One region of the Streptomyces sp. NPDC007084 genome, then DNA from elsewhere that is predicted to be linked to it. Evidence: riboswitches for the same ligand, from Rfam matches in the RefSeq annotation. Region 1 holds a riboswitch; each other region holds the start of a gene.

What was found. A riboswitch is a leader RNA that binds a small molecule or an ion and turns the genes downstream of it on or off. The one in region 1 is predicted to bind cyclic di-AMP.
Region 2: another riboswitch for cyclic di-AMP. It lies ahead of AB0912_RS15250 (transglycosylase family protein); the one in region 1 lies ahead of AB0912_RS04530 (M23 family metallopeptidase).
Region 3: another riboswitch for cyclic di-AMP. It lies ahead of AB0912_RS31680 (NlpC/P60 family protein); the one in region 1 lies ahead of AB0912_RS04530 (M23 family metallopeptidase).

What each region holds. Positions count from the first base shown of each region.
Region 1 is NZ_JBEYFY010000003.1:219,859-229,423, reverse strand. It holds gene AB0912_RS04550 (CobW family GTP-binding protein) at 1-1,078, shown strand, start outside; gene AB0912_RS04545 (DNA topoisomerase IV subunit A) at 1,250-3,709, opposite strand; gene AB0912_RS04540 (pitrilysin family protein) at 4,122-5,486, shown strand; gene AB0912_RS04535 (pitrilysin family protein) at 5,483-6,871, shown strand; cyclic di-AMP (ydaO/yuaA leader) riboswitch at 7,085-7,244, shown strand; gene AB0912_RS04530 (M23 family metallopeptidase) at 7,258-8,022, shown strand; gene AB0912_RS04525 (GntR family transcriptional regulator) at 8,220-8,915, shown strand; gene AB0912_RS04520 (HPr family phosphocarrier protein) at 9,184-9,465, opposite strand.
Region 2 is NZ_JBEYFY010000015.1:32,062-41,626, reverse strand. It holds gene AB0912_RS15275 (NAD(P)/FAD-dependent oxidoreductase) at 1-1,255, opposite strand, end outside; gene AB0912_RS15270 (Ppx/GppA phosphatase family protein) at 1,687-2,628, opposite strand; gene AB0912_RS15265 (DUF501 domain-containing protein) at 2,625-3,284, opposite strand; gene AB0912_RS15260 (septum formation initiator family protein) at 3,325-3,801, opposite strand; gene eno (phosphopyruvate hydratase) at 4,033-5,319, opposite strand; gene AB0912_RS15250 (transglycosylase family protein) at 5,711-6,421, opposite strand; cyclic di-AMP (ydaO/yuaA leader) riboswitch at 6,426-6,616, opposite strand; gene AB0912_RS15245 (transglycosylase family protein) at 6,800-7,831, opposite strand; gene AB0912_RS15240 (cytochrome P450) at 8,069-9,364, opposite strand; gene AB0912_RS15235 (globin domain-containing protein) at 9,522-9,565, shown strand, end outside.
Region 3 is NZ_JBEYFY010000067.1:6,387-15,951, reverse strand. It holds gene AB0912_RS31715 (ATP-binding protein) at 1-359, opposite strand, end outside; partial or broken gene AB0912_RS31710 (helix-turn-helix transcriptional regulator) at 348-1,363, shown strand; gene AB0912_RS31705 (DUF397 domain-containing protein) at 1,360-1,668, shown strand; gene AB0912_RS31700 (MarR family transcriptional regulator) at 1,939-2,970, shown strand; gene AB0912_RS31695 (NlpC/P60 family protein) at 3,020-4,126, opposite strand; gene AB0912_RS31690 (hypothetical protein) at 4,617-4,970, shown strand; gene AB0912_RS31685 (tellurite resistance/C4-dicarboxylate transporter family protein) at 4,948-6,006, opposite strand; gene AB0912_RS31680 (NlpC/P60 family protein) at 6,172-7,368, opposite strand; cyclic di-AMP (ydaO/yuaA leader) riboswitch at 7,376-7,547, opposite strand; gene pcrA (DNA helicase PcrA) at 8,110-9,565, shown strand, end outside.

The sequences.
Region 1 (9,565 bases):
CGGCAAGACCACGCTGCTCAACCATCTCCTGCACCATAGTGGCGGCAGCCGCATCGGAGCCGTCGTCAACGACTTCGGGGCGATCGAGATCGACGCCATGGCGGTGGCCGGCGCGCTCGGCGACTCCACCGTCTCGCTGGGCAACGGATGCCTGTGCTGCGCCGTCGACGTCAGTGAACTTGATCAATATCTTGACCGGCTCGCTCAACCCTCCGCCCGGATCGACGTCATCGTGATCGAGGCGAGCGGGCTCGCGGAACCCCGGGAACTCGTCCGCATGGTGCTGGCCAGCGAGCACCCGGGGATCGTCTACGGGGGACTCGTCGAGGTGGTCGACGCGGCCGAGTTCGACGGCACCCGCGTGAAGCATCCCGAGATCGACCGGCACCTCGCCCTCGCCGATCTCGTCGTCGTGAACAAGGTCGACCGCGCCGACGACCAGGAGCGCGTGCTGCACGTCGTCCGGGAGCTGGCCGACCGCGCCGCCGTCGTCCCGGCGGTCTACGGGCGCGTCGACCCGGAGTTCCTGTTCGACTGCAGGCCGAGCGAGGAACGTATCGGGCAACTGTCCTTCGACGACCTCCACCGCGACCAGGAGGGCGATCCGGGACACGAACGGGCCGGACACGCGGGCGACGGGCACGGGGGCGGCGGGCACGGGGAGAACGGACACGCCGCCGAGGGACACGGAGACGGCGGACACGCCGGTCACCTGCACGCCGCCTACACGTCCCTCTCGTTCACCTCCGACGTGCCGATGGACCCCCGGCGCCTGATGGCCTTCCTCGACAGCAGGCCCGACGGGCTCTACCGGATCAAGGGGCACGTCGACTTCGGCGTCCAGGACCCACGCAACCGGTACACCGTGCACGCCGTCGGAAGGTTCCTGCGGCTCTACCCGACGCCCTGGGCAGGACCGGACGAGCGGCAGACTCAGCTCGTGCTCATCGGGTCCGGCATCGACACGGCGGCTCTCACCAAGGAGCTGGAGGCGTGCGAGGAGGACGCCCCACACGCCGACGAACACAGCATGTGGGGCGTCCTCCGGTACGTACAGGAGCCCGACTCCGACGACTGACCGGACTCCGGGAGCGCGAACCCGGACACGGACACGGACCCCAAGGACAGCCCCGAACGCCGGGAGCAGCCCCGGAGTCCGCGAGCCGGCCCGGAGTCCGCGAGTCGGCCCGGAGTCCGCGAGTCGGCCCGGAGTCCGCGAGCCGGCCCGGAGTCCGCGAGCCGGCCCGGACTACACCGGCCCCGCCACCACCGACACCGTCCGGCCCAGGGAGATGCCCGAGCCGTCACGGCGCGGGTCGATCTCCGGCAGGTCGACGGGCGTGCCGTTCTTCTGTGCCGCGCGTCCCGGCGTCGCGCCCGCCCAGGCCAGCGACAGGCAGTCCTCGCCCTTCAGGAACCGCTGGCAGCGCACACCGCCCGTGGCGCGCCCCTTGCGCGGGTACTGGTCGAAGGGGGTCAGCTTGGCCGTGGTCTGGACGGAGTCGTCGAGCGTGCCGCGCGAGCCGGCCACCGTGAACACCACCGCGTTCACCCCCGGGTCGACCGCGGTGAACGAGATCACCTTCGCGCCGTCGGCCAGCTTGATGCCCGCCATACCGCCCGCCGCACGCCCCTGCGGACGGACCTGCGAGGCCTGGTAGCGCAGCAACTGGGCGTCGTCCGCGATGAAGACGAGGTCCTCCTCGCCGGTGCGCAGCTCGACGGCGCCGACGATCCGGTCGCCGTCCTTGAGGGTGATGACCTCCAACTCCTCCTTGTTCGAGGGGTAGTCGGGCACCACTCGCTTGACGACACCCTGTTCGGTGCCGATCGCCAGGCCGGGCGAGGACTCGTCCAGCGTGGTCAGGCAGATCACCGTCTCGTCCGGTTCGAGGGAGGACAGGAACTCCGAGATCGGCGCGCCCCCGGAGAGGTTGGGCGCGGACGCCGTCTCCGGCAGCCGGGGGAGGTCGATCACGTTCAGGCGCAGGAGACGGCCCAGGGACGTGACGACGCCGATCTCGCCGCGCGCCGTCGCGGGCACCGCGGAGACGATCACGTCGTGCTTGGTGCGCTTGCCGTCCGGGTCCTGCTCGAAGGGGTCGTCGTTCGCCGTGCGGGCCAGCAGGCCCGTCGAGGACAGCAGCACCCGGCACGGGTCGTCGGCGACCTGGAGCGAGACGGTCGGGGCGGGCGAGCCGGCGGACTCCAGGAGCACCGTACGCCGGTCGGTGCCGAACTTCTTGGCCACCGCTGCCAGTTCGCCCGAGACCAGCTTGCGCAGCTCGGCGTCCGAGTCCAGGATGCCGGTCAGCTCGTCGATCTCGCCCGTCAGGCGGTCGCGCTCCGACTCCAGCTCGATGCGGTCGAAACGGGTGAGGCGGCGCAGCGGTGTGTCCAGGATGTACTGCGTCTGGATCTCGGACAGGGAGAAGTGCTCGATCAGCCGCTCCTTGGCCTGCGCCGAGTTGTCGCTGGAGCGGATGAGGCGGATGACCTCGTCGATGTCCAGGAGCGCGACGAGAAGCCCCTCGACCAGGTGCAGCCGGTCGCGCTTCTTGCCGCGGCGGAACTCGCTGCGGCGGCGCACGACGGTGAACCGGTGGTCGAGGTAGACCTCCAGCAGTTCCTTGAGGCCGAGGGTGAGCGGCTGGCCGTCCACCAGGGCCACGTTGTTGATGCCGAAGGACTCTTCCATCGGCGTCAGCTTGTAGAGCTGTTCGAGGACGGCCTCCGGCACGAAACCGTTCTTGATCTCGATGACCAGGCGCAGTCCGTGCGCACGGTCGGTGAGGTCCTTGACGTCGGCGATGCCCTGGAGCTTCTTCGAGCCGACCAGGTCCTTGATCTTGGCGATCACCTTCTCCGGGCCGACGGTGAAGGGCAGTTCGGTCACGACGAGGCCCTTGCGGCGGGCCGTGACGTCCTGCACCGAGACCGTGGCGCGGATCTTGAAGGTGCCGCGGCCCGACTCGTAGGCGTCCCTGATCCCGGAGAGGCCGACGATCCGGCCGCCAGTGGGCAGGTCGGGGCCCGGGACGTGCTTCATCAGCGTTTCGAGGTCGGCCCCCGGGTAGCGGATGAGGTGCCGGGCGGCGGCGATGACCTCGCCGAGGTTGTGCGGCGGCATGTTGGTGGCCATGCCGACGGCGATGCCCGACGAGCCGTTGACCAGGAGGTTCGGGAAGGCGGCCGGGAGGGCTACCGGCTCCTGCTCTTGGCCGTCGTAGTTGGGTGAGAAGTCGACCGTGTCCTCATCGATGGACTCGGTCATCAGTGACGTCGCGTCGGCCTGCCGGCACTCGGTGTAGCGCATGGCGGCCGGCGGGTCGTCGTTGCCGAGCGAACCGAAGTTGCCGTGGCCGTCGACCAAGGGCAGGCGCATCGAGAAGGGCTGCGCGAGCCGCACCAGGGCGTCGTAGATCGACGCGTCTCCGTGCGGGTGGAGCTTGCCCATGACCTCGCCGACGACGCGGGCGCACTTCACGTAGCCGCGGTCGGGGCGCAGGCCCATCTCGTTCATCTGGTACACGATGCGCCGGTGCACCGGCTTGAGGCCGTCCCGGGCGTCCGGCAGGGCTCGCGAGTAGATGACCGAGTACGCGTATTCGAGGAAGGAGCCCTGCATCTCGTCCACGACGTCGATGTCGAGGATCTTCTCCTCGTACGAGTCGTCGGGCGGCGGGGTCTTCGTGCTGCGGCGGGCCATCGCTGCTGCGGCTCCTTCACAGTCTCTGCCGGGGCATGAACGGGATCTGACGCGGACCATTGTGGACCGCCCCGCTGACAACGCGGACCGCGACCCGTCCGTAGCGCCGTCGCCGAGCGCCTCTCGACCCGTCCGTAGCGCCGTCGCCGAGCGCCCCTCGACCCATCCGTGGCGTCCTTCCAGAGCGCCCCGCCACCCGTCGGTAGCGCCCTCCCCAAGAGTTTCCGCGAGCCTTCTCGGCAGGCTCCCGGAGGCCGTTCCCGAGGAGTCCCAGGGGGCGCGCGGCGGCAGCCGTGAGTCTCGCTCTCGGCGTACGAGGTGCGGGAACTTCGCCAGGCGTCCGCGCGCTTGCATACAGTGGCAGGACCGACAGGAATGACGCAGTTCCGCGATCGAAGGGACGTACATGCCCATGGGTCACACGGCCACCGCCGAGGCAGGCTCCGGCGGCCTGACAGCGACCGAGCACCGCCTGGCCAACGGCCTGCGCGTGGTGCTCTCCGAGGACCATCTGACCCCGGTCGCGGCGGTGTGCCTCTGGTACGACGTCGGCTCGCGCCACGAGGTCAAGGGCCGGACCGGGCTCGCCCACCTCTTCGAGCACCTGATGTTCCAGGGTTCGAAGCAGGTCCACGGAAACGGCCACTTCGAACTCGTCCAGGGCGCGGGCGGCTCGCTGAACGGCACCACGAGTTTCGAGCGCACCAACTACTTCGAGACCATGCCGACCCACCAGCTCGAACTGGCCCTCTGGCTGGAGGCCGACCGGATGGGCTCGCTGCTCGCCGCGCTGGACGAGGAGTCCATGGAGAACCAGCGCGACGTCGTGAAGAACGAGCGCCGCCAGCGCTACGACAACGTTCCGTACGGCACCGCGTTCGAGAAGCTCACCTCGCTCGCGTACCCCGAGGGCCACCCGTACCACCACACGCCGATCGGGTCGATGGCGGACCTGGACGCGGCCACCCTGGAGGACGCCCGCGCGTTCTTCCGCACCTATTACGCGCCGAACAACGCGGTCCTGTCGGTCGTCGGCGACATCGACCCCGAGCAGACGCTCGCCTGGGTCGAGAAGTACTTCGGCTCCATCCCCGGGCACGACGGCAAGCCCGCCCCGCGCGACGGCTCGCTGCCGGACGTCATCGGCGAGCAGCTCCGCGAGGTCGTCGAGGAGGAGGTCCCGGCGCGCGCCCTGATGGCCGCCTACCGCCTCCCGGAGGACGGCACGCGCGCGTGCGACGCCGCCGACCTCGCCCTCACCGTCCTCGGCGGCGGCGAGTCCTCCCGGCTCTACAACCGGCTCGTCCGCCGCGACCGCACCGCCGTCGCCGCCGGCTTCGGCCTGCTGCGGCTCGCCGGAGCGCCCTCCCTGGGATGGCTGGACGTGAAGACGTCCGGTGACGTCGAGGTCCCGGTCATCGAGGCCGCCGTCGACGAGGAGCTGGCCCGGTTCGCCGAGGAGGGCCCGACCGCCGAGGAAATGGAGCGCGCCCAGGCCCAGTTGGAGCGCGAGTGGCTGGACCGCCTCGGTACCGTCGCCGGCCGCGCGGACGAACTGTGCCGGTACGCCGTCCTGTTCGGCGACCCGCAGCTCGCCCTGACCGCCGTACAGCGCGTCCTGGAGGTCACCGCCGAAGAGGTCCAGGAGGTCGCCAAGGCCCGCCTGCGCCCCGACAACCGCGCGGTGCTCGTCTACGAGCCCACCGCACCCGAAGCCACCGACGCCGCTGACGACACCGACGCCGCTGACGACACCGACGAGGAGGCGGCGAAGTGACCGAACTCGCCACCATGGACTTCCACCCGCAGCCCCAGGCGGGACAGCCGAAGCCGTGGGCGTTCCCCGCCCCCGAGCGCGGCACCCTGGACAACGGCCTGACCGTGCTGCGCTGCCACCGCCCCGGCCAGCAGGTCGTCGCCGTCGAGATCGTCCTCGCCGCCCCCCTGGAGGCCGAGCCCGCGGGCCTGGACGGCGTCGCCACGATCATGGCGCGCGCCTTCTCCGAGGGCACCGACAAGCACTCCGCCGAGGACTTCGCCGCCGAGCTGGAGCGCTGCGGCGCCACGCTCGACGCGCACGCCGATCACCCCGGTGTCCGGCTCTCCCTCGAAGTGCCCGTCTCGCGGCTTCCCAAGGGGCTCGGGCTGCTCGCGGACGCCCTGCGCGCGCCGGCCTTCGCGGACAGCGAGGTCGAGCGCCTGGTGCGCAACAGGCTCGACGAGATCCCGCACGAGACGGCCAACCCGGGCCGCCGCGCGGCCAAGGAACTCTCCCGGCAGCTCTTCCCGCCGACGGCACGCATGTCGCGCCCGCGCCAGGGTTCCGAGGAGACCGTCCAGAACATCGACTCCGCGGCCGTGCGGTCCTTCTACGAGAAGCACGTCCGTCCCGCGACGGCCACCGCCGTGATCGTCGGCGACCTCACCGACGTGGACGTGGACGAGCTGCTCGGCGACACCCTCGGCGCCTGGACCGGATCGTCCGCCGAGCCGCGCCCGGTGCCGCCGGTGCACGCCGATGACACGGGCCGCGTGGTCATCGTGGACCGCCCCGGCGCCGTGCAGACCCAGTTGCTCATCGGGCGGGTCGGCGCCGACCGGCACGACCGTGTGTGGCCGGCCCAGGTGCTCGGCACCTACTGCCTGGGCGGCACCCTCACCTCGCGTCTGGACCGCGTCCTGCGCGAGGAGAAGGGCTACACCTACGGCGTACGGGCGTTCGGCCAGGTCCTGCGGTCCGCGCCGGATGGCACCGGTGCCGCGATGCTCGCCATCAGCGGCTCGGTCGACACCCCGAACACCGGGCCGGCGCTGGACGACCTGTGGAAGGTCCTGCGCACCCTGGCGGCCGAGGGGCTCACCGACGCGGAGCGCGATGTCGCCGTGCAGAACCTGGTGGGCGTGGCGCCCCTCAAGTTCGAGACCGCCGCGGCCGTCGCGGGCACGCTCGCCGACCAGGTCGAGCAGTACCTGCCGGACGACTACCAGTCGACGCTCTATCGGCAACTGGCCGCCACCGGCACGGTGGAGGCCACCGCGGCAGCCGTCAGCGCCTTCCCGACGGACCGTCTGGTGACGATCCTGGTGGGCGACGCGGCGCGGATCGAGGAGCCGGTGCGGGCCCTGGGCATCGGTGAAGTCAGCGTGGTCTCCGCGGAGTAGCACCGTGTGACCGAGATGGGCCCTGGTGACCGAAGCGTCGCCAGGGCCCTCTTTTGCGCGCACATCACCGCCAGGATGTCCGTATTGGTACGGAGGTTGGCTTCTGCGCTGTGGGATGCGCTACAAAAACCGTGATCCGTTTGTTGTTCGAAAGATGCCCCGTTTAGCGTCTGTCCGGCTGTTCGTCAGGCAGTGCGCCGCGCCCGCGGCACCGGACAGCCATCGCCGAGTCCCCGCATGGCGCGAGCCAGGGGAGCCGGGGACCCACACGTAGTCCCTGGGGTGAATCGGACGCCCTCCCCGGAGGGGGTCCGTAGGAGACCTTCCTGCTCCGAACCCGTCAGCTAACCCGGTAGGCGAGAAGGAAGGAAAGGATCAGCCCCTTTATGGCGTTCACCTGTGGCACCGGGAAGCATCGTCGTCCGAGCCGCGTGCAGCGCACCACCAAGAACGCCGTCGGCGTCGCGGCCCTCACCACCACCGGTGTCCTCGGAACCCTCGCGGCGCCCGCGTTCGCCGCGACCCCCTCCGTCGAGCAGACCGGGCTGACCCAGGCCGTCACCATCGGTGACTCCGTCGCCGAGCAGATCGACGAGCAGGCCGCCGCCCAGCAGCACGCCGCCGAGGTGGCCGCCGCGCGGGAGAAGGCCGAACAGGCCGCGCGCAAGAAGGCCGCAGAGCAGGCCGCGAAGGCTCGCGAGACCAAGGAGCGGGCCGCCCGCGCCGCCGAGCGCAAGCGGCTCAACACCTTCGTCATGCCGATCTCCGGCTCGTACGTCTCCACCGGCTACAAGACCGGCGGCAGCCTCTGGTCCTCCGGCAGCCACACCGGTGTCGACTTCCACGCGGCCTCGGGCACCCCGGTGCACTCGGTCGGCGCCGGCACGGTCGTCGCGGCCGGCTGGGGCGGTGCCTACGGCAATCAAGTAGTGATCAAGATGCACGACGGCACGTACACCATGTACGGGCACCTGTCGTCCATCGGTGTCTCCGTGGGCCAGACGGTCACCCCGGGCCAGCAGATCGCCCTCTCCGGGTCGACCGGCAACACCACGGGACCGCACCTGCACTTCGAGGCGCGCACCACCGCCGAGTACGGCTCCGACATGGACCCGGTCGCCTACCTCCGCTCGCACGGTGTGAACGTCTGACGACCGCTTCGCGGCTTCTCCACCGTTTTCGATGCCCCGGCTCACCGAGCCGGGGCATCATCGTTTCCGGAGGCCGACTGTCCAAAAAATATCCATGGATTCAGGCCCGCCATCGGAAATTAAGGCTTCCTGCAATAGAGTCACTGAACAAGCGTCAATCGATGGCGTTTCGCGGGGATTAAAGCGGAGGTCCGGTCATGCGTATTCCGGCGCACTCGGTATGCACGGCGATCCGGGACGACATCGTCGCGGGCGTCTACGAGCGTGGCGGCCGGCTCACCGAGGAACTGCTCGCGCGGCGCTACGGCGTCTCGCGCGTCCCCGTGCGCGAGGCCCTGCGCACCCTGGAGGCCGAGGGTTTCGTGGTCACCCGGCGGCACGCGGGCGCGTGCGTGGCCGAGCCCACCGAGCAGGAGGCCGCGGACCTTCTGGAGATGCGCATACTGCTGGAGCCGCTGGGTGCCGCGCGCGCCGCCCAGCGCCGCACCGAGGCTCACCTCAAGGTGCTCCGCGGGCTGGTCAGGCTGGGCCAGGAGCGCTCCAGGCGGGGCAACAGCGAGGATCTGCGCTCCCTGGGCGGCTGGTTCCACGAGACGCTCGCCCAGGCCTCCGGCAGCCCCGCGCTGACGTCGACGCTGTCCCAGCTACGGCACAAGATCGCCTGGATGTACGCGGTGGAGGCGCCGGCCAACCCCGCGGAGTCCTGGGCGGAGCACGGCGGCATCGTGGACGCGGTCGCCCGCGGGGACGGTGAGCGGGCCCGCGCGATCACGGCCCTGCACGCCGAGCGCTCGGCGTCCGCGCACCGGCTGCGCTTCCCGGCCGGCGGGGACCGGCAGGACCGTGTGAGGACTTCGCAACATCCCGTAAACATGACGGGTCAACGCCATTAACACGGGCGCCGTATACAAAGAGGGTTATTCGGCGAAGCGCTGTTTCCGCTGCCGCTTTCTTCGCGCGCCCGGAATTCACGGTGCGCGCTCATTTCGTTCACGCGACTCGTTCGCGTCGCGCGCCCACGCGTTTCCCGCGTGTGCCGGCATGAATTCGGGCAGCACGCGGGAATTCCCGGGGCGGCGTACGGAAACGGCTGAGCCGCGCTCCCGGTGAGGGGTGGCGCGGCTCAGCCGTGTGAAGGTCCGAGTGCCTCGCGGGCTCGGCTCAGACGGTCTCGGGAAGCTCGTCGAGCCCCTCGGCGACCAGCTTCGCCAGACGGTCGAGGGCGGCGTCCGCACCCTCGGCGTCCGACGCGAGGACGATCTCCTCGCCGCCCTGGGCACCCAGGCCCAGGACCGCCAGCATGGAGGCCGCGTTGACGGGGTTGCCGTCGGCCTTGGCGATCGTCACGGGGACGCCGGAGGCCGTGGTGGCCCGGACGAAGATGGAGGCGGGACGGGCGTGGAGACCCTCAGCCCAGCCGACGTTGACGCGGCGCTCAGCCATGTGATGCTGCCCTTCAGGTGTTCAGGGTTGTCTAGACCAGTGTCCCATATCGGGAAGCGGACCCGGACGGCCCGCGTCCCGGCCGCGGACGGTATCCCCA
Region 2 (9,565 bases), on a different contig from region 1:
TCGCGAGCGTCCAGTCCGCGAAGACGCGGATCTTGCGGTTCCAGGTCGGCATGGCCAGACCGTGGTAGCCACGGTGCATGTACCAGGCGAGACGGCCCTTGAGCTTGATCTTCATCTTGCCCATGACGATCATCGCGACGCCCTTGTGGAGGCCGAGACCGGCCACCGCGCCCTTGTTGGAGTGCGCGTACTCCTTCTGCGGGAAGCCCCGCATGCCGGAGACCACGTTGTCGCCGAGGACCTTGGCCTGGCGCAGCGCGTGCTGGGCGTTCGGCGGGCACCAGGCGTTCTCGACGCCGGCCTTGCGGGCGGCCATGTCCGGCACCTGGGCGTTGTCGCCGGCGGCCCAGATGTAGTCCGTGCCCTGCACCTGGAGGGTGGTCTGGGTGTCCACGTGGCCGCGCGGGCCGAGCGGCAGACCGAAGCGGGAGAGGACGGGGTTCGGCTTGACGCCGGCCGTCCACACGATCGTGTTGGAGTCGACCTCGAGGCCGTTCTTCAGCACCACGTGGCCGTCGACGCAGGAGTCCATGGAGGTGGAGAGGTAGATCTCCACACCGCGGCTCTCCAGGTGCTCCTTGCCGTACTGGCCGAGCTTGGGACCGACCTCGGGAAGGATCTTGTCCGCGGCGTCGACCAGAATGAAGCGCATGTCCTCGCGGGACACGCTGCTGTAGTACTTGGCCGCGTCGCGGGCCATGTCCTCGACCTCGCCGATGGTCTCGGCTCCGGCGAATCCGCCGCCCACGAAGACGAAGGTCAGCGCCTTGCGGCGGACGTCCTCGTCCGTGGTGGAGTCGGCCTTGTCGAGCTGTTCGAGGACGTGGTTGCGCAGGCCGATGGCCTCCTCGATGCCCTTCATGCCGATGCCCTGCTCGGCAAGGCCGGGGATCGGGAAGGTGCGGGAGACCGCGCCCATCGCGATGACGAGGTAGTCGAAGGGCAGCTCGTACGCCTCGCCCACGAGGGGGGCGATCGTGGCTACCTTGCGGTCCTGGTCGATGGTGGTGACCCGGCCGGTGAGGACCTCCGCCTTCGGCAGCACGCGTCGCAGCGGGACGACGACGTGCCGAGGGGAGATGCTGCCGGCGGCGGCTTCGGGGAGGAAGGGCTGGTAGGTCATGTACGACCGGGGGTCGACGACCGTGACGGTCGCCTCTCCGTAGCGCATCTTCTTGAGAATGCGCCGAGCTGCGTACAGGCCTACGTACCCACCGCCTACTACGAGGATCCTGGGACGCTCCGTGGTGCTCATGCCATCGAGTATCCACCCGGTCATGGGGGGTCGCTCGTGCGCCCCTTCACAAGGTTTGACAGGGGGTCTGCTACACTGCGCGGCCCGCGTGAGCGAGGTCACGCTCCCCGAAGGGAACCAGCGGGCGGTTCGTACCCTTGTCAACACCGCGTGAGCTGCACTCCGACCCGTTCGGCCCGGTACGCGACTCCCCTGTTTCACCGGCCGGAAACGCGGCCGCAACGCGCCGTTGAGCCCTCACGCGGACCGTCCGGCCCCCACTCGGGGGCCCATCCGGCCCCTTCCACGCCCAGCAGGGGTTTTTTCCTTGTGAAGAACTTCACGAACTTTCCCGGCGAGGTGTGTCCGAGGGGCTCCCGCGACCCCCTCGGACGCGCTCATACGCCGCCCCACCTGCTCAGGAGAGGCGCCCGGCGAGCGGTGCGGCGGCCCTACGCCACCGACCACGCGATGCCGTCGAGGATGTCGTGCTCGCTCACCACGACCTCCCGGGCGCCGGTGCGCTCCATGATCGACAGGAGGACGAGGGCGCCCGCCGCGATCACGTCGACGCGGCCCGGATGCAGGGACGGCACGGCCGCGCGCTCGGCGTGGGTGGAGCGCAGCAGCCACTCGGTGACCTCGCGGACCCGGTCGACGCCGACCCGCGAGTGATGGATGGCGGCGGGGTCGTAGGCGGGCAGTTCCTGGGCGATGGCCGAGACGGTGGTGACCGAGCCCGCCAGGCCGACGAGCGTGCGCGCCTCGGCCAGCGGGACGGTCAGCGCGGCGAGGTCGAGAGCGGCCTCGATGTCGGCGCGCATGGCGGCGATCTGCCCGGCGGTGGGCGGGTCGGTGACCGCGCCGTCGTGCACGAGGTGCCGCTCCGTCATCCGTACGCAGCCGATGTCCACCGAGCGGGCCGCGCGCACCCGGTCGGCGCCGACCACGAACTCCGTGGAGCCGCCGCCGATGTCCACGACCAGGTAGGGCCTGGCGAGGTCGTCGCTGCCCTTCAGCTCGCGGGTCGCGCCGGTGAAGGAGAACTCGGCCTCCTGGTCCCCGCTGATGACCTCGGGCTCGACGCCGAGGATGTCGAGGACGCCGCGGACGAAGTCGGCGCGGTTCTCGGCGTCCCGGGAGGCGGAGGTGGCCACGAAGCGGACCCGCTCGGCACCGTGCTCCTTGATGACCCCGGCGTACTCGCGGCAGGCGGCGAAGGTCCGCTCCAGCGCCTCCGGCGCGAGCCGCCCGGTCCGGTCGACGCCCTGGCCGAGCCGTACGACGGTCATCCGGCGGTCCAGGTCGGCCAGTTCCCCGGTCCGCGGGTCGGCGTCGGCGACCAGCAGCCGGATCGAGTTCGTACCGCAGTCGACGGCGGCGACGCGGGTCACCGGCCCTCACCCCCGTGGGAGTCGGCGGCCACGTCGGACCCGTCGGTCCCGCCGGTCCCGTCGGTCTCGGCGGGCCTGAAGGCGAAGTGGCCGGTGCCGTCCGGTGTCGTCTCCGTCTGCCACCCCTCGCCGGCCGGCGCGCCGGGGACCGTCACGCACGCCCCCTTGCGCCACCACTCGGGCAGCATGGCGATGGTCTCGTCGCCGAGCGGGTTCACGCCGGGGCCCGCGGCCAGCGAGTGGGCGACCAGGACGTGCAGGCACTTCACCCGGTCCGGCATGCCGCCCGCGCTCGGGAAGCCCGCCAGGACCTCGATGGCGTCACGGCGCGCGATGTAGTCCTCGTGGGCGGCGCGGTAGGCGGCGGCCAGTTCGGGGTCGGTGGCGAGCCGCTCCGTCATCTCCTTCATGACCCCGTTGGCCTCCAGCGTCCCGATCGCGGACGCGGCCCGCGGGCACGTCAGGTAGTACGTGGTCGGGAAGGGGGTGCCGTCGGGGAGGCGGGGCGCCGTCTCCACCACGTCCGGCTGTCCGCACGGGCAGCGGTGCGCGATCGCGCGCAGTCCGCGCGGCGGCCGGCCGAGCTGCTGCTTGAAGGCCTCGACGTCGGCCTCGGTGGGCTCGGTGCGCGCGGTGGTCGGCGGTGGCGTTTCCATGCCGTGAGTCACGTGTCTTTCTGGTCAGTTCAGGGGTTCGTCACTGGTCGGCGGCGTCGGACTTGTCCACGCCGTCCCAGACGTTGGTGTACCAGGGGCGGTCGGCGGCGCCCTGGCCGGCGCGGGCCTGCTTCGCCGGGTCCGGGTCGACCACCACGTAGCCGGTCTCGCCGGGCATCACGTAGTGCAGCCGCTGCCGGATCTGCTGCTCGGCGTACGCGTCGTCCTGCCAGCGCGCCTTCAGGTCGCGGAGCTGTTCGACCCGCTGCCGGGCCTGCTCCTGGCGGTGCTCCAGGTCGGCGACCTCGGCGCGCTGGGAGACGTACTGCCGCATCGGGTAGGCGAGCGCGACGATCAGGGAGCACAGGACGAGCGCGAGCAGCGCGGCCCGGCCGGTGAGCCGGGAGCGGCGGGCCTGCCGTTTGGTCTGGGAGCGGTAGACCCGGGCCGCCGTCTGCTCGCCGAGCAGTCTGAGCCTGGTCGAGGTGGAGAACCGGTCCCGGTCCTTCACGGCCATGAGTCCCGCCTCCCCAGTACCCGGCCCGCCGTGTGCGGGGCCGTCACGTGCGTACGTCCCCGCACACGGTACGGGACCGAGTACGGGGACGTACGGACGACGCTGCCCAAGCGGGCGGGCGGCTGGTGCCCAGCCCGCGAGGCGGCTCCGCCCATGGAGCGGATCAGCCCGCGAGGCGGCTCAGCCGATGAACCGGATCAGCCCGCGAGGCGGCTCAGCTCGTGGAGCGGATCAGCCCTTGAAGCGGGGGAACGCGCTGCGGCCGGCGTAGACCGCGGCGTCGTCGAGGATCTCCTCGATGCGCAGGAGCTGGTTGTACTTGGCGACGCGGTCCGAGCGGGCCGGGGCGCCGGTCTTGATCTGACCGCAGTTCACCGCGACCGCGAGGTCGGCGATGGTGACGTCCTCGGTCTCGCCGGAGCGGTGGGACATCATGCACTTGAAGCCGTTGCGCTGGGCCAGCTCGACGGCGTCCAGGGTCTCGGTCAGCGAGCCGATCTGGTTGACCTTGACGAGCAGGGCGTTGGCGGAGCCCTCCTCGATGCCGCGGGCCAGGCGCTCCGGGTTGGTGACGAAGAGGTCGTCGCCGACGATCTGGACCTTGTCGCCCAGCTTGTCGGTGATGACCTTCCAGCCGGCCCAGTCGTCCTCGTACAGCGGGTCCTCGATGGAGACGAGCGGGTACGCGGAGACCAGCTCCTCGTAGTACTCGGTCATCTCGGCGGCCGAGCGGGACTTGCCCTCGAACTCGTACTTGCCGTCCTTGTAGAACTCGGACGCGGCGACGTCGAGCGCGAGCGCGATCTGCTCGCCGGGGATGTAGCCGGCCTGCTTGATGGCCTCGACGATGAGGTCGAGGGCGGCGCGGTTGGACTCCAGGTTCGGGGCGAAGCCGCCCTCGTCGCCGAGGCCGGTGGACAGGCCCTTGGTCTTCAGCACCTTCTTGAGGGTGTGGTAGACCTCGGCGCCCCAGCGCAGCGCCTCGGAGAAGGACTCCGCGCCGATCGGGGCGATCATGAACTCCTGGATGTCGACGTTGGAGTCCGCGTGCGACCCGCCGTTGAGGATGTTCATCATCGGAACGGGCAACAGGTGCGCGTTCGGGCCGCCCAGGTAGCGGAACAGCGGCAGGTCCGAGGCCTCGGAGGCGGCGTGCGCGACGGCGAGCGAGACGCCGAGGATGGCGTTGGCGCCGAGCGAGCCCTTGTTGTCGGTGGCGTCCAGGTCGAACATGGCCTGGTCGATCAGGCGCTGCTCGGTGGCGTCGTAGCCGACCAGCTCCGGGCCGATCTGCTCGATGACGGCGAGGACGGCCTTCTCGACACCCTTGCCCTGGTAACGGTTGGGGTCACCGTCGCGCAGCTCGATGGCTTCGAAGGCACCGGTGGAGGCGCCGGACGGAACGGCGGCACGACCCGTGCTGCCGTCGTCGAGGCCGACCTCGACCTCGACCGTGGGGTTGCCTCGGGAGTCCAGGATTTCCCGGGCTACGACGACGTCGATGGACGGCACGAGCATCTCCTTCTGGGATGTGACGCGAATACGCAGGGCTTGGCTAGTCCTGCGGGACGAGCCTAACCGGCCCGGGGGGATCGGCCAGCCGATCGACCACCCCTTGGGCAGAACTCGGGGTAAATATTGTTCCCGATCGGAACAAAAACGAAATGAAAAACCCCGCTCCGGCGCGTACGGGGGAACACGCGCCGGAGCGGGGAGCCCGGAGCCGCCGGGCCGGGACGTGCCCGCCGTCCGCCGAGGGCGGGCACGTCCGGCCGGAGCGGCCTCGATCGGTGGCGGTCCGGGGTGCGGCCCCCGTCGGCCGGAGTACCGGGGTACGGCCCGGGCCGGCGAAGGCCCGGAGTACCGGGGTACGGCCTCGGCCGGCGAAGGGCCGGGGGTGCCGCCTGGATCAGCGCAGGTGGAGCTGCTGGCCCGGGAAGATGAAGTCGGCGTCGTCGATGATGTCGTGGTTCAGCTTGAACAGCTTCTGCCAGCCGCCCTTGACGTGGTGCTTCTGGGCGATCGAGCTGAGGGTGTCACCCTTGACGACCTTGTACTCGCCGTCGCCCTTCTTGACCTTCTTGCCGGTCGGGGTGGTGACGGTCTTCTTGGCGGCCGGGCGCTCCTGCGAACGGGAGGCGGGCTGCTCGGTGGTCCGGGTGCTGTGCGACGCGCTCGGCGCCGAGGAGCCGGAGGAGGCCGAGGGCTCCGAGGGGGCCGCCGGGGCGGAGTCGCCGCCGCTGTACGCGGCGCCGGACAGGCCGGTGCCGCAGGTCGGCCAGGCGCCCTTGCCCTGCGCGGCGAGGACCTTCTCGCCGACGGCGATCTGCTGCGACTTGGAGGCCTGGTCGGCGGTGGGGGCGTAGGCGGTGCCGCCGTACGCGGCCCAGGTGGAGGACGAGAACTGCAGGCCGCCATAGTAGCCGTTGCCGGTGTTGATCGACCAGTTGCCGCCGGACTCGCACTGGGCGACGGCGTCCCATTCGGAGCCGGTCGCGGCGGAGGCGCTGCCCGCGGCCATCAGCGGGGCGGCGATGGCGACACCGGTGACTCCGGCGAGCGTGGCGACACGGGTGGCCTTGTTCGGGCGGCGGTGCTTGCCCTTGCTGGAAAACAGCATCGAGTGATCCCCTCACCGACGCCTGCGAGGTGAGCTGTCGGGTTCGGGCCGGTTGAGTTGCCCGGCCGCACGGTCACGGTCCCTTGCGGAACCGCGGCGCGCGGCTTTACCCCAAGCCGTCCCCGGGTGTCTCTCAACTCCCGTTCGCGGCGCTTACCTTGGGTCCCCCGCTCCTGCCTACGGCGCTTGACGCGACGACTGTTCCCGTACGGCCGCTGGCAGGATTCGGCGTTGCGACCGTCGGGGCCCGCTGTGGCGAGCGATCACGACCGTAAGCAGTGGGCCGCCTGATTTTCAAAGACGATCAGGGCTTCTGAGACTCATGTCTCACTCGCGCCAAACCGGACATTCACGAGCGAACCATGACGTGAACTCCCGCTACTTTTCGACCGTTTCGCCATCAAGAGCAAGGCTCTGACCGGGCAGGATGACGTCCGGATCGGCGCCCACGGTCTCCTCGTTCGCGGCGTACAGCCCGGTCCATCCGTCCTCGAGGTCAAGGGCGTCGGCGATCGCCCACAGGCTGTCGCCGGCGCGCACGACGTAGGTGCCGTCGGCGGCCTCGCGGGAGCCGTCCGAGCCGCGCGAGGCGTGGCGCCCGGAGGCGCTGTCGGGCCGGCTGTCGCCGACGGCGTCGGCCGCGTCCTCGTCGGCGCTGCCGCCGCGATGCCGTCCGGGGGTGGCGGACGTCTCGTCGGAGGGCTCCGAAGAGGTGCCGCTCCGGCCGGACTTGCCCGACTTGCCCGACTCGTCATCGTCGGCCTTGGGCGTGCCGGAAGCATCCGGATCGTCCGCTTCGTCCGTACCCGCCGAGGGGTCGGACTTGGTGGTGTTACCGGTCGCCTTCGGGGAGGCGGTGTCGCTCGAACCGGACGAGTCCGACGACCCGGATGATTCCGACGAGTCCGTGGAGGTGCCGGCGGACGCCCCGGTGGACGGGGAGGCGCCGGGCGAGGTGGACAGGCCGGAGGTGCCGGCGGTGTCGTCGTCCGACGCGGCGTCACCCATGCCCGTGTCGACGTCGACCCCGGCCGAGTCCTTGCTGAGCCCGGAGAGCGGTCCGCAGGTCGGCCACGCCTTGAGTCCCTGCCCGTCGAGCACCTTCTCGGCGACGGCTATCTGCTGCGAGCGGCTGGCCTGGTCGGGGCTCGGCGCGTATTCGAGGCCGCCGTACGTCTCCCAGTTGTCCTGGGTGAGCTGGAGGCCGCCGTAGTAGCCGTTGCCGTTGTCGGCGCTCCAGGCGCCGCCGCTCTCGCACTCGGCGACCCGGTCCCAGGTGGTCCCGTCGGCCGCGCTCGCGCTCGTCGCCCCGAGGAGCGGGATCGCGATGGCCGACCCGGTCACGCCTGCGGCGACGATGAGGGCCGGGGCCTGACGGGGGCGCCGGTGACGGCCGTTCCCGGAGAGCATGCGGAAGCCTTTCGCGTGACAACGGGGTGACTACGGCACCTACGGCGAAGTGATGAGCGCCGGGGCCGCGTTGATGGGTGAAGGTAGCCGGACTCGAACGCTTGTCACAAGTCGATGCAGCGCAGATCACGTGAAGATCACAGTTATGACGGCGTGTCAGTTGACGTCGCCCGCCGGACCGCTCGGCCGAACGCCCTTCCCGCGCCCGCGCACCCCTCTGCGGCACCGCCGCCCCGGCTACCCGGATGAACCGGTTCCGGACTGTCCGACCGGGGTGAACTCGACCGGAAGCGTGCGCAATCCGCGCATAATGAGCCCGCCGCGCCAGCGCAAATCGGCCGAATCTCCAGCGAGTTGGAGGTCGGGAAGGCGGGTGAGGAGGGTGGCGAGCGCGGTCTGCCCCTCCAGCCGGGCGAGCGGCGCGCCCAGGCAATAGTGGATGCCGTGGCCGTAGCCGAGGTGCTGATTGTCACGCCGGGACAGATCGAGGACGTCCGGCCGCTCGAAGCGCTCGGGATCGCGGTCGGCTGCGGCGAGCACGACGAGCACCGGGTCACCGGCCGCGATGTCCTGCCCGCCGATCCGCACGTCCTCGGTCGCGAACCGCCAGGTGGCCAGCTCCACCGGCCCGTCGTAGCGCAGGAGTTCCTCCACCCCCGTCTCCAGCAGTCCGCTCTCCCCGGCCGCCAGGGAGGCCTGGAGGCGGGCCCGCTGCTCCGGGTGGGTCAGCAGCGCGTACAGCCCGTTCCCGATCAGGTTGACCGTGGTCTCGAAGCCGGCGAACAGCAGGATGAAGGCCATCGCGGCGGCCTCGTTCTCGGTGAGGTGCTCGCCGTGGTCGGAGGCGCGGATGAGCCCGGAGATGAGGTCCTCCCCGGGTGCGGGCTCGGCGGGCAGCGCCTGGCGCTTGCGGTGGATCAGCTCGGCGAGATAGCCGCGCATCTTCTTCACCGACCGGGCCACCCCGCCGCGCGGGCCGCCGCCGTGCCGGATCATCATCCCCGCCCAGTCCCGGAAGTCGTCCTGGTCCTCCCGGGGGACGCCGAGCATGTCGCAGATGGCGTAGATGGGGAGCGGGAACGCGAACTCGTGGATGAGGTCCGCCGACCCCTTCTCCGCGAACCGGTCGATGAGGTCGTCCGTCAACTCCTGCACCCGCGCGGAGAATTCGGCCACGCGCCTGGGGGTGAACGCCTTGCTGACGAGCCGGCGCAGCCGGGTGTGGTCCGGTGGGTCGATGTTCAGCAGATGCGTCATCAGCTCGGCCTTGCGCTCCCCCGGGATACCGGTCTTGCCCTTGGCGTGCGCGGGCTCGTCGTGATGCGCGGGGTTCTTGGAGAGCCGCTGGTCGGCGAGGGTCTGCCGGGCGTCGGCGTACCGGGTGACGAGCCAGGCCTCGACCCCGCTGGGCAGCCGCGTGCGGTGCACCGGCGCGTGTTCCCTGAGCCAGGCGTACGCCGGGTAGGGATCGGTGGCGAACTCCCAGGTGAAGAGTTCGGGGGCTCGGCTCGCGGGGGTCTGGTGCTCGGTCACTCCCCGACCGTATCCGCAGCGCGCCCGAACGCCGGGGCGGGCCGGTGCGGGGGCGGGCCGGCGTGGACACGGCGACGCGGTCGTCCGGTTCACCCCGGGCTGTCCGCACATCGGAGACTGTTTGACTCGGCCGCGCGGCAGCTCCCACATTCACGCAGTGGACCCCGAAATACTCAAGTCCAGCTTCGCGGTCGTGGAACG
Region 3 (9,565 bases), on a different contig from region 1:
AGTTCGAACCAGACCTCCTTGCCGACGCCCTTCGTCCGCCACTGCGCTCCCCACTTGTCCGCCAGCGCCGCCACCAGCGTCAGGCCCCGCCCCGACTCGTCCTCGGGTCCCACCTCGCGTGGCACCGGAAGCGTGTCCCCGGCGTCCGACACGATGACCCGCAGGCGGTCCTCGGTGAGGCGGCAGCGTGCCCAGATCTCCCGGCCGGGGGAGGACTTCGCGTGGCCGTAGGCGTTGGTCATCAGCTCGCTCAGCAGGAGTTCCGCCGTCTCCGTGACGTCCTCGGACAGCCCCCAGGACCGTGCCTGTTCGCGTAACAGGGTGCGGGCCCGGCCCACGCTCCGCGCATGACGCGGCAGGCGCCACTCGATGTCCTTCGGGAGGGCGTTGGCACAGGCGGGGGTGGGCTCTGCATGCGCGGGTCATCCCTTGCGTGGAAGCTTCGACGTTTGACGGGATCACCGTCCCGTCTCGCGCGTAACCTCTGGAGTGACGGCACGGGTACAGAGGGTGGCTGTACCCGTCGTGGACCCGGCGGAGGTGCGTGTGTCGACCGAGGTGAACAACCAGCCGCCGATCGCCTGGCGTTACTGCGGAACCAGATCAAGCTCTGGCGCATGGAGGCGGGCGTGAGCCGTGAGGAGCTGGCGCGGGAGGCGGGTTACGACTACGAGTACGTCAAGTCGATGGAGAACGGCCGGCGCAGGCCCACCTTGCGGCTGTTGCAGGTCGCGGACCAGTTGTGCAAGGCGGGAGGCAAATTGGTTGCCGCCCAGGAGTACTTGAAGCCGGAGCCGTTTCCTGCGCGGGCGCAGGAGGTCGTGGACATCGAGAAGGCTGCGATCGCCGTGCACTCATACCAACCTCTGCTCATCCCCGGCCTGTTGCAGACGGAGGAATACGCGCGAGCGTTGATCAGCGAGAGTCTGCCGCCGCTGGACGACGAGACGGTAGAGGAGCGGGTGGCCGCGCGGCTGAAGCGGCAGGAGTCACTGACCCGCCGGAAGAGCGTGGTATTCACGTTCGTCATCTACGAGGCTGCGCTCCGCACGGGGTCGGTGACGGGGTTGTCATGCGGCGGCAGTTGCACCATCTCGCTGAGGTTGCCGCGCTGCGGAATGTGTCGATTCAGGTCTTGCTCGCGGGGCGCGGCTACGGCGTGGCTCTGAATGGCCCCGTCGTGCTGCTGGAGACAGCCGACCACGACCACTACGCCTTCGTCGAGGGACCGGAGACGGGTGCGCTGTACGCCGATCCCTACAAGGTCAGTGCACTGACGCAGGCGCATGGCATGATCCGCATGCACGCCCTCAGCATTGAGGAGTCGGCGGTGTTCATCGGAAAGGTGGCGGAGGGACTGTGACCGAGCGTCTGGCGTGGTTCAAGTCCAGTTACAGCGACAGCCAGGGCAGCAACTGCCTTGAAGTCGCCCTCGACTGGTTCAAGTCGAGCTACAGCGACAGCCAGGGTGGCGAATGCCTCGAAGTCGCCCTCGACTGGCACAAGTCGAGCTACAGCGACGACCAGGGCGGCGACTGCGTAGAAGTCGCCCCCTGCCCCCACACCGTGCACGTCCGGGACTCGAAGCTCGGGGATCGGAGTCCTCGGTTCGAGGTCGCCGGGGAGTCGTGGACCGAGTTCGTCGCGTACGCCTCGCACGAGGCCTGAGTCCCGAGACCCAAGCTCCGAGAGCCAAGCCCCGGGACCCGAGCGGCGTTTGCAGGGAATGGGTGGTGGGCCCAACCCACCCTCCCACCTTCCCGAGCCGCGCCGCGCGCCCGCCGGTCCCAACCCCCGCCGCACGCAGCCGACATGACTTTTCGTGATCGGCTTGCAACGCCACGTCGTCACCCTCTAGCGTTCGCGACAACAAACAACCCCGGTCGGGTGCTACCAACACCCGCCGGGGTCTCACCGCAAGATCGAAGAGGCGATCCCGTGGCTTACGAAAACTCTATCTCCGCCCTGCCCGCCCCCGCACACCCGATGGCCAACCCCGGCTACGGGAAACGCGCCGCCCCGGCCGAGCCCGGCCGTCCTGCGCACCGAGCCGCCGGTTTCGGGCATCTGCCGCCCCGTGAGGCGTATGTCGCCGCGTTCATCGAGCGATTGCCCGAGGGTGCCACGATGGACGTCAAGAGCCTCGCCAAGGTGCTGCCGCTGTACGGCCAGCAGGCGGTCGGTTCGGCCCTGAACGCCCTCTCCCGCGCCGGACACCTCCGCCGCGTACGGCGACTCGCGGAGACCGGCGACAGGGGAACCCGCTGGGTCTTCCGGACGTACTGGTCCCGTGTCGCACGTGACGACGAATGGTGGGCGCGGTTTCTCGGGGGTGACGAGTCCCCCGACGCGGGCACTCCGGCCGCCGGCCGGGACGAGGCACCGGCCGCCGAACAGGACGGCGCCCCGGACGACGGCGCGGGGCTGCCCGCTCCGGCTCCGGCACGCTCGACGGCGTACCGGGCGCTCGCTCAACTCGGCCGTAGGGACGAAAGGCTGACGCTCTCGGCCACCGACTGCGCGGACCTCGCGGAGCTGGCCGGCGCGTGGTTCGAGCGCGGGGTGACCGTGGACGGTTTCACGAACGCCCTGACCAACGGCCTCCCCGACGCCCTGCACGCACCTCGCGCGTTCGTGGCCCGTCGGCTCCACGACAAACTGCCACCCGACCTCGCCCCGCGCCCCGCCGCCCCCGCCCCCGACGCCTCGGAAGCCCCGGAGCGCCCCCTCCGCCGCGCGATCCTGGAATGCACGGACTGCGGAGTCCCCGGCCGCCCCGAGGCCCTGCCCGGCGGCCTCTGCCGGACCTGCGCGTCCAGCCCGGACAACCCTGCCCCGACGACGACGACGACGACATCGACATCGGCATCGACACGGACCACGACATCGACCCCGGCACCGGCACCGGCACCGGCACCCGACGTTCGCGCCCACATCGCCCGCCTCCGCGCGAGCCTCGCGGCCCGCTGACGTCCCGCTGACGTCCCGCCGAGGGGGGGGGGGGGGGGGGGGCCGCCGGTCAGGCGACCCGGGTGGCTCCCGCGAACGGCATCTGGTCGATGGGAGCCAGCCGGACCGGGGCGGACGGGTTCGGGGCGTGGATCATCTGGCCGTTGCCCACGTAGATGCCGACGTGGCTGATGCCCGAGTAGAAGAACACCAGGTCCCCGGGCTGGAGTTCGGAGCGGGAGACGCGTCGGCCCGCGTTGATCTGGGCGTAGGTGGTGCGGGGGAGGGAGACGCCGGCGGAGCGGTACGCGGCCTGGGTGAGGCCGGAGCAGTCGAAGGCGTTGGGGCCGGTCGCGCCCCACACGTAGGGGCTGCCGAGCTTGGAGTAGGCGAAGGAAACGGCCGCCGCCGCACGGGAGTTGGGCGCCGTGCTCGTGGCCGAGGCACCCGAGGCACCCGTCGCGCCGGGCTTGGCGGTGGCGGTGGTCGGGGCGAGTTCGCGGGCCGAAGAACGCGTGGCGTGCCGCTGGTCACCGGCGGCGCCCTGCTCCGCGTACCGCGTGCGCTCCTGGGGGGTGAGGCGCTTGAGCAGGGTGCGGGCCGCGTCGAGTTTCCCGTTGATGGTCTTCTTCTGCCGCTTCAGCTCGGTCTGCCGCGCCTTGAGCGTGGCCAGTTCGGCATCGGCGGCGCCGCGCAACTGCTCGATCTCCCGGAGCTGTCTGCGTACTCCGGCGACGGCCGCCGACTGCCGGGTGCCGACCCGCTCCGCGAACGCGGCGCCGTCCAGATACGCGTCGGGGTCGTCGGAGAGGGCGAGTTGTACGGCGGGGTCGATGCCGCCGCTGCGGTACTGGGCCGCCGCCATCGAACCCAGGGCGTCGCGGGCGGAGTTGAGCCGGTCCTCCTTGCGGGCCGCCTCGTCGCGCAGGGTCCGCAGGTGCTTCTCGGCCGTCTCGGCCTTCTCCTTGGCGCCGTTGTACTTCTCGGCGGCGACCTCCGCCTCCTTGTACAGCGTGTCGACCTTGGCCTTCACCTGTGCCGGGGAGAGCTGGGGCTCGGCGTGGCCGACGCCGTCGAAGGCGGTCGCCGTCGCCGCGCCCGCGAGGGCGATGGTGACCGCTGTGCGGGCCGTGCTGCCGCCGATCGAGCGCTGCTTGGTCCTGCGGTGCGCTGCCACGAGGGCCCACATCCTTCCGTACGACCGCCCCTTGGCGGGCCGGTCAAGCGGTGACATGTCCGGCGGCGGCTCACACAGGGGGAGCGTGCCGCCGCCGGACCTTCTCGGCGGTGGTGCCCGGCCGGCCGCCCCTGACCCGGGCGGTGTGGTGGGACGCCGGTCACCTGGGGGAGGACGCTAAACCTGGGGACACGGCGCCGGTGACTCCATGTCCGTAACTGTCGCCATTGGACCGCCCGCCGACCGAACCCGACCGTTCTCCCGTCCCGCCCCCGACGGCTTCACCCGGCACCCTGACCGATGCGCCCAATCCCGGCCGGGGGGAGGGGCGCGAGTGCTATGACCGGCGTTCCGTGACCGGAGGGGCGGGGGAGGGCGGCCCGGGGGAAAGGCCTACCGGGGGCCGAGGAAAGGGGGGCCCGAGGGAGGGGCCGGGGAAGGGTGGCCCGGTGGGAGGGCGCCGCGGGACCTCGGATTAGGCTCCGGCCCCATGGACGTACTCATCCATCTCTTCGTCGGCCTGCACATCATCGGCATCGCCGCGCTCCTCGGCGGCTTCCTGACCCAGATGAAGGCGATGGCCCGCGGCACCGCCCGCTTCGTCCCCGCGATGCTGCACGGCGCCCTGACCATGCTGGTCACCGGCGTGGCCCTGGTCGGCCTCAACCAGGCCGACGACAACACGGTCAACACCGTGAAGATCGGCGTGAAGCTGGCCCTGCTGATCGTGATCCTGGGCCTGGTCTACGTCCAGCGCGACGAAGAGAAGATCAACAAGAACATCTTCGCCACGGTGGGTCTCCTCACCACCGCCAACATCTTCATCGCGGTCCTCTGGACCTGAGCCGACCGGACCTGAGCCGACCGGACCCGGGCCGGGTGGACCCGAGCCGAGCCGACCGGGCCGTCGCGCGGGCGTCCACGATCGCGGCGGCGGCGACCACCAGCCAGGTCGCCACCGCGATCCACAGCAGTACCTGGCCTGTCGTGTGGAGGCCGGGGGCGGTGTCCAGAGCGGTGGCGGTCATCAGGGTCGCCACCGCCGTCATGCCCATCGGGAAAACCGTCGCCCAACGGCGTACGTCGTAGTGCGGGCGCGGCCACACCGCCTCCGCCACGAACAGCACGCAGTACCAGGCGAGGTCGAGCGCGAGCAGTACGCCGGTCGCGACGCGCAGGACGCCCTGGTCGTCGCTGTTCCACAGGTACGGGTTCACCTCGTGCGCGGCCACCAGCTTCGAGCCGGCCAGCGCCGAGATCGCCAGCGCGCCCCCGGCCACCCACTGGTCACCGGCGCCGCGCGCCACCTGCCATAGATCGAAGTGCGCGAAAGCCACCCCGTAGAGCACGATCCCCAGCCAGAACAGCACCAGCGCCGCATGCGTCAGCCACTCGCACCCGAGGGCCGTCGCGATCGTCGAGCCCAGCACCGCGAGCCCCTGAGTGGCCACGCACATCAGGAACACCCCGCCCGGCATGTGCCCCCGGCGCAGATTGCGGGCGACGGCCACCAGCAGGAACGGCCAGAGCAGCGCGGCCAGCGCGAGCAGCGCCTCGGCGAGACCCTGCCACCCGAGGAGCGACAGCCGCGTACCGAGCACCGTCGTCGCCGCGACCGCCGTCAGGCCGGGTGGCGTCCCCGCCTCCCGGCGCCACCGTTCCCGGTCCCGCACCAGCCGCAGGACGAAGTCCGCCGCCAGCGCCAGCCAGGCGATCACCGCCAGGACCAGCGCGATCCGGGAGACCGTCTCATGACCAATCAGGTGCAGGCCGATCGAGATGATGCCGGTGGCCATGACGGCGGCCCCGGCGGCGGGCGGGCGCCGCGCCCACCACGCGGGGAGCGAAGGGCGATCGGGCGTAACCGGCATTTCGGGCATGCGCCCGATGCTAGGGACCACGGGACCGCTTGGCGGCGGGCCACGCGCGCGTGACCCTTATTTGGCCTCCACGCGCGCGTGACGCCGATTTGGCCTACACGCGCGCGTGGAGGCCAAACAAGAGGTAGAGGCCGAACAAGAGGGGGTGGCGGGGCGGTGGGGTGGCTAGGCGGGGCGTACCACGCTGTGGATCGCCGACGTCCCGTCGTAGTAGATCGACTCCTCGCGGACGTACGCCCCCGGCTTCGGCGCATGGATCATCATGCCGTTGCCGATGTAGAGCCCGACATGGCTGATGTCGCCGTAGAAGAAGACCAGGTCACCGGGTTTCGCGTCGGCCAGGGAGACCGTCGTGCCGGCGTTCACCTGGTCGTAGGTGACGCGCGGGAGGGAGACGCCGGCGGCCTTCCAGGCGGCCTGGGTCAGCCCCGAGCAGTCGTACGAGCCGGGCCCGGTCGCGCCCCACACGTACGGCTTGCCGATCTGTGCGCGGGCGAAGGCGACCGCCTTGCCGGCCTTCGTCGCGTACGAGGGGTCCGTGGCCGTCGAACCGGAGCCGCCGGTGCCCGACGAGCCGGAAGAGCCGGAGGAGCCCGACGTGGACGTCCCCGACCCCTCGCCCGCCTCGGCCTTCTCCTTCGCCGCCTTCTCCGCCGCCGCCTGCTCCCGCGCCAGCTCGGCAGCCTTCGCGGCGGCCTTCTCCCGCTTCTTCTTCTCGATCGCCGCCAGCCGCGCCTTCTCCTCGGCGGTCAGCTTCGACAGCAGATCGCGCGCCGCGCCGAGCTTGCGCTGCACCGCCGCCTTGGACGACTTGAGCGCGTTCTGCGAGGTGGTCAGCGACTGAAGGCTCTCGCTCGCCTCCGCCCGCTTCCTGGCGGTCGCCGCCTGCTCCGTCACGTAGTCGTCCACCGCCGCCTTCTGGCGGTTCGTGAGACGGCTCATCAACTGCGTCTGGTCGAAGTAGTCCTGCGGGTCGTCGGCGAGCAGCAGCGTCGCGGTGCCCGGCGTGGACGCCCCGGTGCGGTACTGCGCGGCGGCGAACGTCCCCAGCTCCGCACGCGCGGAGTTGAGCTTCTCGGTGCGCGCTGCGACGTCGTCCAGGAGGCTGTCGACCCGCTTGCGCTGCTTGGCGGTCTTCTCCCGGGTGGCGTTGTACTTGTCGGTGGCCGTCTCGGCCTGGTGGTAGAGGTCGTCGACCTTCTTCTGGACCTCTTCGAGGCTGGGCCTCGGCTCGGCCGGGGGCGCGGCGTTCGCCGTCTGGGAGAGCAGGGCCACGGAGGTGAGGGCCGCTGTCGCGAGCGCCGGGGTCCGTATGCCTGCCACGCGCGTACCCGAAGGACGCGGCTTGCGGTGCGACGCCAAGAGAGGCGACTCCTTCCGTCATCCGCCTACCGGGTTAGCTGTCGGGTTCGGGCGGGTGGTTCCGGAAGGTTTGCCCTACGGTCCTGGCGCCACAGGGCGGTTGGACCGATTCACCCCAGATCGGTGGGTCCCCGGCTCCGGCCGCCCGCTGGGCGGTCCGAACTCGGCGGAGGCCGCTCGGCCCGGCGTCGTTCGCCGGTCGCGGTCGGGCGGCCTTCGAGCACGCTAGCCAACTCGTGTGGCCCGTGTGAAGGTTGGAGTGCGATATGCCCGATACATTTTCGTGACCTTGGCCATGCGGGCGGCGCGGGGGCGCCGGGGATGCGTGGTGTGCGCCACTTTGCGGGGGTGTCCGAGGGCTGCTTCCTTGTTGCCGCCGAGCTGCTTGTGAGCGGCCTCACGGGTGGGTCCGTCGCGCCCTCCGGTGAGGCCGCTCGCCCGCCTGACGCTCGCCGGACGCCCGCCTGACGGCCCTCGGGGCGCCCGCAGGACGCCCGTCCTACAGCCCTCGTGGCGCCCGTCCGACGGCCCTCGTGGCGCCCGTCCGACGGCCCTCGTGGCGCCCGCCGGACGGCCCCGGGAGCCCGCCGGCCCGGCCCCGACCTGCGCGTACGGTCACTCGCGGCCACCGACCCGTCACCGCCCGGTCACGGACCGGTCGCCGCCGGGTGCCCCGGGATCGGGGCGGGATTCTCGGGGTGGCGGCGGGGTGTCAGTGGCTCGGCCTAGACTCGGAGAGCGATGAGCAGCCTCTTTGACGACAGCTTCCTGGCGGACCTCAAGCCCTCCGCGGCCCACGAGGACGAGCACCCGCCGCCGCCCGAGGACGAGCACGCGCCGGAGCCGGTCGCGGACGACCTGTTCGGCGGCCGGTTCGACGTGCCGCCGAGCCGGGACGCGTACTACCGCGACGGCGCCCCCCGCCCCGCCGTGGACCCGGCGGCCCTCCTGGAGGGGCTGAACGAGAACCAGCGCGCGGCCGTGGTCCACTCCGGCTCCCCGCTGCTCATCGTGGCCGGCGCGGGCTCCGGCAAGACCCGCGTGCTCACCCACCGCATCGCCCACCTGCTCGGCGAGCGGCATGTCCACCCCGGCCAGATCCTCGCGATCACCTTCACGAACAAGGCCGCGGGCGAGATGAAGGAGCGCGTAGAGCAGCTCGTGGGCCCGAGGGCCAACGCGATGTGGGTGATGACGTTCCACAGCGCCTGCGTCCGCATCCTGCGCCGCGAGAGCAAGAAGCTCGGCTTCACCTCGTCCTTCTCGATCTACGACGCCGCCGACTCCAAGCGGCTCATGGCGCTCGTCTGCCGCGATCTGGACCTCGACCCGAAGCGGTTCCCGCCGAAGTCGTTCAGCGCCAAGGTCTCGAACCTGAAGAACGAGCTGATCGACGAGGAGGACTTCGCCGCCCAGGCCACCGACGGTTTCGAGAAGACCCTCGCCCAGGCCTACGCGATGTACCAGTCACGCCTGCGCGAGGCCAACGCGCTCGACTTCGACGACCTGATCATGACCACGGTCAACCTGCTGCGCGCCTTCCCGGACGTCGCCGAGCACTACCGCCGCCGCTTCCGGCACGTCCTGGTCGACGAGTACCAGGACACCAACCACGCGCAGTACGCCCTCGTGCGCGAGCTGGTCGGCAGCTCCGAGCATCCTGTGGACGTACCGCCGAGCGAGTTCGACCTGCCGCCCGCCGAGCTGTGCGTCGTGGGTGACGCCGACCAGTCGATCTACGCCTTCCGCGGCGCCACCATCCGCAACATCCTCCAGTTCGAGGAGGACTACCCGAACGCGACGACGATCCTCCTGGAGCAGAACTACCGCTCCACGCAGACGATCCTCACCGCCGCCAACGCGGTCATCGAGCGCAACGAGTCCCGCCGCCCCAAGAACCTGTGGACGAACGCGGGCGCGGGCTCGAACATCACGGGCTACGTCGCGGACACCGAGCACGACGAGGCGCAGTTCGTCGCCGACGAGATAGACCGTCTCACCGACGCGGGCGAGGCCAAGGCCGGCGACGTCGCGGTGTTCTACCGGACGAACGCCCAGTCCCGTGTCTTCGAAGAGGTCTTCATCCGCGTCGGGCTGCCCTACAAGGTCGTCGGCGGCGTCCGCTTCTACGAGCGCAAGGAGGTCCGGGACGTCCTCGCCTACCTGCGGGTGCTGTCCAACCCCGAGGACTCGGTCC